Regions from separate parts of the Microbulbifer spongiae genome, predicted to be linked through region 1. Evidence: predicted binding sites of a transcription regulator. Region 1 holds the regulator's gene; each other region holds the start of a gene.
The links. Region 1 encodes sigma-54, which starts transcription at its own class of promoters, with help from an activator protein. Its sites were predicted from a motif close to TGGCACANNNNTTGCNNT; they were not measured.
Positions count from the first base shown of each region.

Region 1 (3,247 bases):
GGTACCAGCAGGGCAAACAGTAAATCCACAGGTTGGCGATCTGTAGCGTCAAAATCTACTGCAGGCTTGATGGTGCAGAGCACGCCAATTGGCTGGCTGCAACCAGGCAGGCGACAGTGTGGTATGGCAACACCCTCCCCGATGCCGGTGGAGCCGAGGCGCTCGCGGGCAATCAACTGATTGAAGATGGTATCGGCATCATGTTGGGAATATTGCTCGGCGATCGCCTGGGCAATATTGAGCAGTAACTTCTTTTTGCTGCTCCCTGCCAGATGGCAAAAGCTGAGTTGGGGGGAAAGTAATGCTTCGAGTGTCATAATTCAGCGGTGGCTTTGCAACTTCTCTTTGTGCTTTTTGAGTTGGCGGTCCAGTTTGTCCGCGAGCGCATCAATGGCCGCGTACATATCACTATCCTCAGAGCCTGCACAGAGGTCATGGCCATTGATGTGTACCCGGGCTTCGGCTTTCTGGATCAGTTTTTCAACGGATAGGATGACTTGGGCGTTAGTAATGTTGCCGTAATGCCGAGACAGCTTTTCCAATTTGTTTTCGCAGTAACTGCGCATGGGAGGGGTGATATCGACGTGGTGACCACTAATGTTGATCTGCATGGATTTCTCCTTACCGAGTGCACCGCATACCGGCTAACGGCTTCCTTTCGGGCCGCAACCCTACTAGGAAGTGGGCCAGAATGGAAGCATATACTCAAAGTTTGGGTTTTGGTTGGGGATTGAACCTTCAGGGCGCCAGTCAGTTTGTGACTGCATGTGAAGCTTGGGTCGAGTAGTCAGCCAGTGCCGGCTGGGGGGTAATGAAACCGAGCGCTGGGCAGCATTGCCGTGTAAGAGTGGATAGTGGCGGGTCAGGCTAAGCGTTTGCGCTCACTGGAAGAGGGGATTCCCATGGACTCCCGGTATTTTGCTACTGTGCGGCGTGCTACCTTGATTCCCTGCCTGTCGAGTTCCTGGGCGATTTTATTGTCCGAAAGGGGCTTGCGTGGGGCTTCGGTATCAATCAGCTTGCGAATCATTGCGCGAATGGCGGTTGACGAGGCGTCCTCGCCGGAATCGGTGCTGACATGGCTGGAGAAAAAATATTTGAGCTCGTAAACGCCCCGGGGAGTCAGCATGTACTTCTGGGTGGTGACTCTGGAGATAGTGGATTCATGCATGCCAATGGCTTGGGCAATATCTGCCAGTACCATCGGTCTCATGGCCTCGGGACCCTCTTCGAGGAATCCCTGCTGTTTCTCAACAATACAGGTCGCCACCTTGAGCAGGGTATCGTGGCGGCTCTGCAGGCTTTTCAAAAACCAGCGCGCCTCCTGGAGGTGGTCCCGCAGGAAGCTGTTTTCTCTGGAGTTATCTGCGCGCCTGACCAAGGCGGCATAGTGATTATTAATACGGATTTTCGGGGTGATTTCCCCATTCAGATCCACCTGCCAGCGCAACCCTTTGCGGGAAACGAGGATGTCAGGAATGACGTAGGCGGTCTCCTCTCTGCCATAGCGCTCCCCGGGGGTGGGGTTTAGGGTCTGGATCAGGCGAATTACCGCGCCTAACTGGGCCTCATTCAGGTTTGTGCGCCGGCTCAGTTGGCGGAAGTCCCGTTTGCCGAGCAGACCGAGATGGCGTTCAATAATGTCCTTGGCCTGTTTAAGCCAGGGTGTGCTGTCTGGCAGCTGCTGCAACTGCAACAGCAGACACTCCTGCAGGTCCCGCGCGCCACAGCCAGTGGGCTCGAACTGCTGGATCGCTTTGAGCACGGCGAGGACCTCATCCTCTTCAACATGGAGGGACGCTGTGATCTGAGCAATGGGGGTTCCCAGCAGTCCGCAGGGCTTGATCGCATCAATCAGGTTTTCACCGATCCACTTGTCATGCGCAGATAGTGTGGTGAGGTTGAGTTGCCAGTGCAGGTGATCCTGCAGACTGTCTCCGGGAGCACTGTGCTCAAACTCTAATTTGTCACCATCGAACCCACTGCTGTAGTTGCCGTAGATTTCGTCCCAGCGGGAGTCCAGCGGCAACTCGTCGGGAATATTCTGGCTCCAGCTGTCTTCACTGAGTTCGTGCTCACCACTGGAGGAGGCGATTGCACTTTCTGAGCCAGCTGTCGGCTCCTGCTGGGCGTTGCTCTCTGCGATATTGGCTGTAGAGAGAACCTCGTCAGTCTCAACTTCCAGCATGGGGTTGCCGTCCAGAGCGGCCTGGATCTCCTGTTGTAAATCCATTGTCGACAGTTGCAACAGGCGTATTGCCTGCTGCAACTGCGGGGTCATGGTCAACTGGGTGCCGAGCTTAAGCTGAAGAGACTGCTTCATAGTGGGGCGCTACAAACCGAGGTGGCCGGTATTCACCAAAAGTTACCCATAATGGCGCAGACTACCCCGCTTGTCGGGATAACACAAGCAATAAACGTGCCTATAAATCTTGCCCAGTGCGGAATTTGAGCGCAAAAATGGCAGCTTTTCCTCTAGATGGTAAATTCGTGCCCCAGATAGACCTCGCGCACCTGCTGGTTCACGAGCACTTCTTCCGGAGTGCCGGCGGCGATAATATGGCCTTCACTGACGATATAGGCGGTTTCACAGATATCGAGGGTTTCGCGCACATTGTGGTCGGTAATCAGGACACCAATACCCCTGTTGCGCAGGTGGCGGACAATGTCCTTGATATCGTTGACCGAGATCGGGTCTACCCCAGCAAAAGGTTCGTCCAGCAATACAAACCTGGGATTTGTGGCGAGTGCGCGGGCGATTTCCACCCGGCGGCGTTCTCCCCCGGAGAGGGCCATCCCCAGACTGTGCTCGATATGGGTAATATTGAACTCACTGAGCAGTGCCTTGGCCTGCTGCTGGCGTGCAGGGCGGGACAGGTCCTTACGGGTCTCAAGGATGGCGAGAATATTGTCGCGCACCGACAGGCGACGGAATACCGAGGCCTCCTGGGGCAGATAGCCGATCCCTTTGCGTGCACGACCATGCATGGGAAGGCCGGTGATGTCTTCATCATCGATTAATACCCGCCCGGTATCGGCCCGGACCAGGCCGGCGATCATGTAAAAGCAGGTGGTTTTCCCGGCACCATTGGGGCCCAGAAGGCCAACTATCTGACCACTGGTGACGCTGACGGAGACATCCTGAACGACTTTTCTTTTCTTGTACTGCTTGGCGAGGTGTAACGCTTTGAGCGTTGGCATAGTGTGTTCCGAAATCTTTCCCTGCCGTGGGCACAGAGTGCCTTCC
Region 1 covers NZ_CP098023.1:1,176,407-1,179,653, forward strand. The annotation lists gene ptsN (PTS IIA-like nitrogen regulatory protein PtsN) at 1-317, opposite strand, end outside; gene hpf (ribosome hibernation-promoting factor, HPF/YfiA family) at 321-611, opposite strand; gene M8T91_RS04860 (RNA polymerase factor sigma-54) at 863-2,323, opposite strand; gene lptB (LPS export ABC transporter ATP-binding protein) at 2,476-3,201, opposite strand.

Region 2 (3,247 bases), 1.7 Mb from region 1:
GCCCATCTTGGGGTACGCGCCGTTCGGAGATATCCATTTTCGACATCACCTTCAGGCGCGCGGAGAGGCGGGGTGCCAACTGGATGGGGGGTTTGGCCACTTCGTGCAGTACGCCATCGGTGCGGAAGCGGACCCGGTAGGTTTTTTCGTAGGGCTCGAAGTGAATATCCGAGGCGCCGCTGCGTATCGCATCCAGAAGCACCTTGTTCACAAAGCGTACAACAGGGGCCTCGTCACCGCCGGGTTCTTCGTCATCTTGTGCCGGCTCGTCGCTGCCCACCTCCAGGGCGTCCAGCGCTTCGTCGTCCATGCCCTCCAGGCCCGCACCCATATCGCTGTTATGGGACAGGTAACTCTCGATGGCTTTCGCCAGCTTGTCCGCCTCCACCAGCACCGCGTCGGTACTGAGGCCGGTGTTGAAATTGATTTCATCCAGCCCCGCCAGGTTGGTGGGGTCTGCCACGGCCACAAACAGGCGGTTGCCCCGCTGGTAAAGGGGCAGGGCAAAATGTTTGGCGATCAGTTTTTCATCGACGACTTCCCTGGGGATCAGCTCGAAGTTGTAACTGCCAAGCTCAAACAAGGGGGTGCCAAAGGCTTGGGCGGCAATCCCGGCAAGCTCGCGGGCCTTGACCAGTTTGGCCTCCACCGCGTGCTGGGCAAAGGTCTGGTTTTCCCGCCGCGCCGCCTGGGTGGCAGCAGCAGCCGTGGTTGCGTCGAGAATCTGGTCTGCCACCAGGCGTTTGGCCAGGCCGCTGAGGGGGGGAGCTGTCATGGAATACACCGCCGCAAAAAGTTACCGAACCCTTGACAAAGAGGAGTGCTATTTTACCCCACTACTTCTGGGTAAAAAGGCCAAGGGTCAGGGCCAAATATAACGAAAGAACCCCTATCAGCCAAACCAAGCTGTATTGGCCGTCAGATAAAAATATAAAATCAATTCGTTAAATATTGACAAATTTTGTCACTGACGGCTGATTCTGGTCAGCTCTTGCTTACCGAGAAACGGCCGCAGACAGGATAAGTGATACAGATCCCATTTATGCCAAAGGCCCTAGGCTTTTGCTTGTCAGAATTGGCACAATCCTTGTATATTGTTTTACGACTTCCTCACGGGATTCACCTTACAAGACAAGTGTATGGAGACGGTTACAATGAAAAAGCAACAGGGTTTTACTCTTATTGAATTAATGATTGTCGTAGCGATTATCGGCATTCTTGCTGCGGTGGCCATTCCGCAATACCAAAATTATGTGGCTAAGTCCCAGGTTAGCCGTGTTATGCAGGAGACAGCAGCTTTGAAAACAGCGATTGAAACCTGTTTACTGGAGGGGATTACCACTGAGGCCAATTGTGCGCTTGGTTGGACCGAGAGTAATCTGTTGCTCGGTACTGGTGGTGGTAGCGGCTCTGGTTCAACCCGAGCCAACACAACAGGATTAGTAATTGCATTTAGTTCCACAGCTGATACCACTATTACAGCAAAATTTGGCCAGCAAGCTGCAACCGCTCTAAGTGGCAAAGAGCTAATCTGGACTCGTACCAATAAAGGAGTTTGGAGCTGCGCTACTGATGTTGATGATGAATATCGACCTTCAAGCTGTGATGAAAAGTCAGGTTAAGTGATAAAAGCCAAAGTTTGCAGTACAGATAGTATTTAATACTGCATACAAGAAGGGCACCTTTGGTGCCCTTTTTCTTGGGTAAAAATGGAGCAAAAGTGCTAAAAAGGATCGTAATTTATACTTTAATTTTATTTTTTATGGGCCTGCCAACTTTTTTTTGGGTTACATATAGATTGGAGGTCAAGAGGGCTTTTTATCCCATAGAGTCTGCAGCAGCTTATTTTACTATTCAGTGCTCTGAAGTTGCGCCAGGCTGGATGTATGAAGCTTTGGAGTATGCAATTTTTGAAGGGTGGGCCCTTGCCAATCAGCTGGCATATGTTTCACCCGAAGGCGAATTGCATCATTGTGAAAGTGGCTGGTTAGGGCCAGTAATATTCTCTTCAAAAATTGATAAAAATACGCGCTTCCGTTTTGCAAGTATGTCTAAGTTATTTGTCGCAGATACCGCGCTAGAATTCATTAATGATGAACTTTTAAAATTGGATGATGATTTAATTAAATTTCTCCCTGCTTTGAATGAGGTTCAAGATCGACGTGTAGAGCAAATTAAGGTGGAACAACTTCTTACGCACTCGGCCGGTTTTGACCGAGAGAGAAGTGGCGATCCAATGTTCACACCTTGGAGAAAACCATGGTGTCCATATCAGCCCGAAAGATTAGCAAGTCTTACGTTAGATTTTTATCCTGGTGAACGCTTTGTATACTCTAACCTGGGATACTGTTTTCTTGGTATTGTAGTAGAGCAAGTATCGGGACAAGAATTTAAAGACTTAATATCAACTAGATATGCGCTCAAAAGTAAGCGCGTTAAGTTTGTAGAGAATGAATACTTCCCTGATGAAGTGGAGTACGATTTTCGCAATAGTAATTTTTTTGGTAGAGAGTATACAAGTAGTTTCGATTTTCATGCCTTATCTTCATCGGCGGGACTAAGCGGGAATGCATCTGCGCTTGCCGATAAAGTGAATATTATGCTATCAAGAAAGCCTTTGAATTTGCTTTCCGGATTTCCTGTTAAAAATTGCGATGTTGGGCTCCTAGAGAATTGCTTTGGGTACGGTTTATTTGAATATCGACTCGATGATCAATCCTTTTCTGTTTATATACAATCAGGTCATTTGTTCGGGATGGCGGGTTCTGTGGTAATTGATGAGTTTGGAGGAGTGACAGTTCGGCTGGGGAATGGAGCGCCAAATGGTCCTGCAAATGATGGTATGAATAAATTTCTGTATAAGACACTGGCTAACTATTATAACCAGTATTAACAATGAATGAGCCAGTCAAGCTTAAATCTTATTTTCCACATTTGGATGGATTAAGAGCCATAGCAATTGCAATGGTTGTACTTTTCCATGCGGGTGTTCCTGGATTTTCTGGTGGGTTTGTCGGGGTTGATATTTTTTTTGTTCTCTCTGGATATTTGGTAACGCGGAGTCTTCAGCGTGAACCAAAACTTCTTGAATTCTATAAAAAAAGGGCAAGACGTCTAATGCCTGCTCTTTCACTAATGCTAATGGTTTATCTATTGGTCTTTTATTCTATAAGACCGAACTATCCCCATTTGCGGGATGCTGCCATTGCTTTTTTTTATCTTTCCGACTATGCGGCAGCTTATGGAG
Region 2 covers NZ_CP098023.1:2,839,661-2,842,907, reverse strand. The annotation lists gene pilB (type IV-A pilus assembly ATPase PilB) at 1-775, opposite strand, end outside; gene M8T91_RS11900 (pilin) at 1,155-1,622, shown strand; gene M8T91_RS11895 (serine hydrolase domain-containing protein) at 1,700-2,893, shown strand; gene M8T91_RS11890 (acyltransferase family protein) at 2,896-3,247, shown strand, end outside.
Region 2: a site for sigma-54 is predicted at 1,077-1,094, ahead of M8T91_RS11900 (pilin). Genes of this name have one in related genera too.

Region 3 (3,247 bases), 2.2 Mb from region 1:
TCAGGAATTCCGCTCCCATGGATTCCACTTGCTCACGCACCTCTAAACGGGTGTCGAAGGCGCGCACAATGGCACCCATACTCTTTGCAGTGCCAATCGCAGAGAGGCCGGCGACACCAGCACCAATCACCAGGACTTTTGCGGGGGGAATTTTTCCTGCAGCCGTAATCTGACCTGTAAAGAAACGGCCGAAATTATGTGCAGCTTCGATTACTGCGCGATAGCCGGCGATATTCGCCATGGAACTGAGCGCATCCATTTTCTGTGCGCGGGAGATCCTGGGTACAGACTCCACAGCCAGTGCATTGATCTTTCTATCGGCCAGTTTCTGCAGGAGTTCTGCATTTTGCGCCGGCTTGAGAAAAGCAATCACGGTGGCCCCTTCGGGGATCAGTGCCAGTTCCTCATCAGTGGGGGCCTGTACTTTGAGGACCACTCCTGCATCCGCCAGGCATGTCCTCAAATCATTGCGGATTTCCGCCCCGGCCTCAGCATAAGCCGTATCGGGAAAGCTGGCCATATCACCAGCCCCTTTTTCCATCGCAATGGAAAAACCCAAATCGCGCAAACGCTTTACGCTGTCGGGAGTTGCCGCTACGCGCGCTTCCCCCTCCGCGGTCTCCTTAGGTATGGCTATTATCACCGCTGTGCCCCTCTTGGTTTGTTCTCTAGATGTACTGCTGGGTCTTCTTCGGATTGCCCAATTTATAAACAGCAGGAGTGTAAACCGGTGGGCTGGAGATGAAAAGTGGTCTCTTCTAATAGCGGTAATTGGTGAAATTTATAAGTCTCTTTTAAAAAACCAGAGTAAAGACCCGCTCTACTAGACTCCATCAAAAGTAACACTTGCAACCAAGTCTGTTGGCTGGGCCAGTTAACACGAGCTTTAAACCCGGCCAGTCTGTGAATTTACCCAGTGCATAGCACACAGAACCCAGGCGCTGCCGATCATTAACCAGCCAGAAATCTTATGGCCTACCAACATCACGCTTCATTGCGCTGATAGCTAACCCAACAGCTTTTAAAAGCAATTGGATTATCGGGCACAGACCTCCAACCATCGTTGAGGAGCGCCCAGATTAAAACAAATTTCCCGGCAAAATCCGCATTGGACCCTGGTGGGGAAGACAAAGACTATAAATGGAGCCAATGCGCAGTTACGCAGTCCCACTGTTGTGAATACATCTAAATCCAAACGGTTTGATTGTACAATGTATTTCTATTATATAATGTCATTCAGTATAATCATGACTTTCTTCTAAGCCGCTAGTCAACGTAATTTATATACCGATGTTGCCTTTTCTATCGGCTCTTGATCCAAATTCCATTGACCAAGCATGCACTGCCCAGAATAACCCCTTGACACAAGCCATTTGAGCAGAAGAAAAACATTAGCTCAGTTATTGCCTATTATCACCACCCTATTTAATCACTTTTAATATTTACAGAGGCACCCTGATTGTGCAAGAAAAATAATAACCGCAAGTTGCCGCACCAAAAAACTGCAGTTGTCATTATTCTCACTACCTGGAACAGGAAAAATAAATTCATATTTACGGTGCAACTGTACGAAATCGCTTTTCTGTTGCGCCTCCAAGGAACAGTCACGCCAACTTTGTAATAATGGCATATTAATTGAATGGCAATAAATAGATGATCCAATGACCCAACCCGGATATATTACCTCGGTGGGGCGATTCCTCCACCGACATTAATTGGCAACAAAGCGCAACGACACCAATCTCTAGACTTCAATTGTAAACTTTGTATGCCTCGGGAATTTACAAACAAGGGAAATGTGCATGACAAGTGAGCCTTTCAACTTACTCTCATTCCGCGGCAAGATAAAAATACTTCACTTAACTTGGGTGGCTTTCTTTATCACGTTCTTTGCCTGGTTTAACCATGCCCCGCTCTTAATGGCCATTGCGAAAAGTCTGTCCCTGACCCCGGATCAGGTCAAAACACTTTTAATTCTCAATGTAGCCCTGACCATTCCTGCGCGTATCCTAGTCGGTATGTTCACAGACAAATATGGACCGCGACTTACGTATTCCCTGCTCCTGGCCATTGGCAGTGTGCCCTGCTTTATCTTCGCACTGGCAGACAACTTTATACAGGCAGCGATCGGCCGCTTTCTTCTGGGATTTATCGGTGCAGGTTTTGTGATTGGCATCCGCATGGTATCGGAGTGGTTTCCCGTGCGTCAGTTAGGCACTGCCGAGGGTATTTATGGCGGCTGGGGAAACTTTGGTTCCGCCGCCGCAGCCATATCCCTGCCAGCGATTGCCCTCATTGTTGGTGGTGACAATGGCTGGCGCTATGCCATTGGCCTTACAGGAATCATCGCACTGATTTACAGTGTCATTTACTACTTTTCAGTGACAGACACTCCCAAAGGCCTTGCCTATTTCAAACCAAAAAAAATCGGGGGCATGGAAATTACCAGCCGAGGGGATTTCATACTGCTGTTAATTGTGAAGGTTCCTATCTATGCAGCATTGGCATTACTCACCTGGAGATTGTCCAGCGGAATTGGCCTTTTCTCCAACACCACTGCCACAATAATTTACTGTGGTCTCGGTCTGCTCTATATGCTGGATACACACAAGACCTACAAGGTAAACCGCGAAGTCCTCAACAACCCGCCAGCGCCGATACACCGCTATAAATTCAAACAGGTAGTGGTTCTCAATCTGTTGTACTTTGCCACTTTTGGCTCAGAGCTTGCTGTGGTTTCCATGCTGCCCCTGTTCTTCTCAGAGACCTTTACCCTGGACCCGGTAAAAGCCGGCCTGCTCGGTTCGGCCTACGCTTTCATGAATCTGATGTCGCGTCCAGCGGGCGGACTGATCAGTGACCGCTGGGGGCGCAGGCCCACCTTACTGGTACTCACAGCGGGACTGGCTCTGGGATACTTCACCATGGCCCTTATCGATACCCAATGGCCGCTTTACCTGGCCGTTGCCGCTGCCATGGCCTGCTCTTTCTTCGTGCAAGCTGGCGAGGGGGCAGTGTTCGCAGTGGTCCCTTTGATTCAACGTCGCCTCACCGGCCAGATTGCGGGAATCACCGGCGCCTATGGCAATGTCGGTGCTGTATTTTATCTCACGGTACTGAGTTTGGTGTCCTATCAGGAATTCTTTCTGGTTATTGGCATTACGGCACTGCTTGGTTTTGCTGCCGTATTATTGTTGGAAGAGCCCGAGGGGCAAATAGCGGAGACACTCCCAGATGGCAGTGTATC
Region 3 covers NZ_CP098023.1:3,337,734-3,340,980, forward strand. The annotation lists gene M8T91_RS13970 (Re/Si-specific NAD(P)(+) transhydrogenase subunit alpha) at 1-643, opposite strand, end outside; gene M8T91_RS13975 (NarK family nitrate/nitrite MFS transporter) at 1,803-3,247, shown strand, end outside.
Region 3: a site for sigma-54 is predicted at 1,625-1,642, ahead of M8T91_RS13975 (NarK family nitrate/nitrite MFS transporter). Genes of this name have one in related genera too.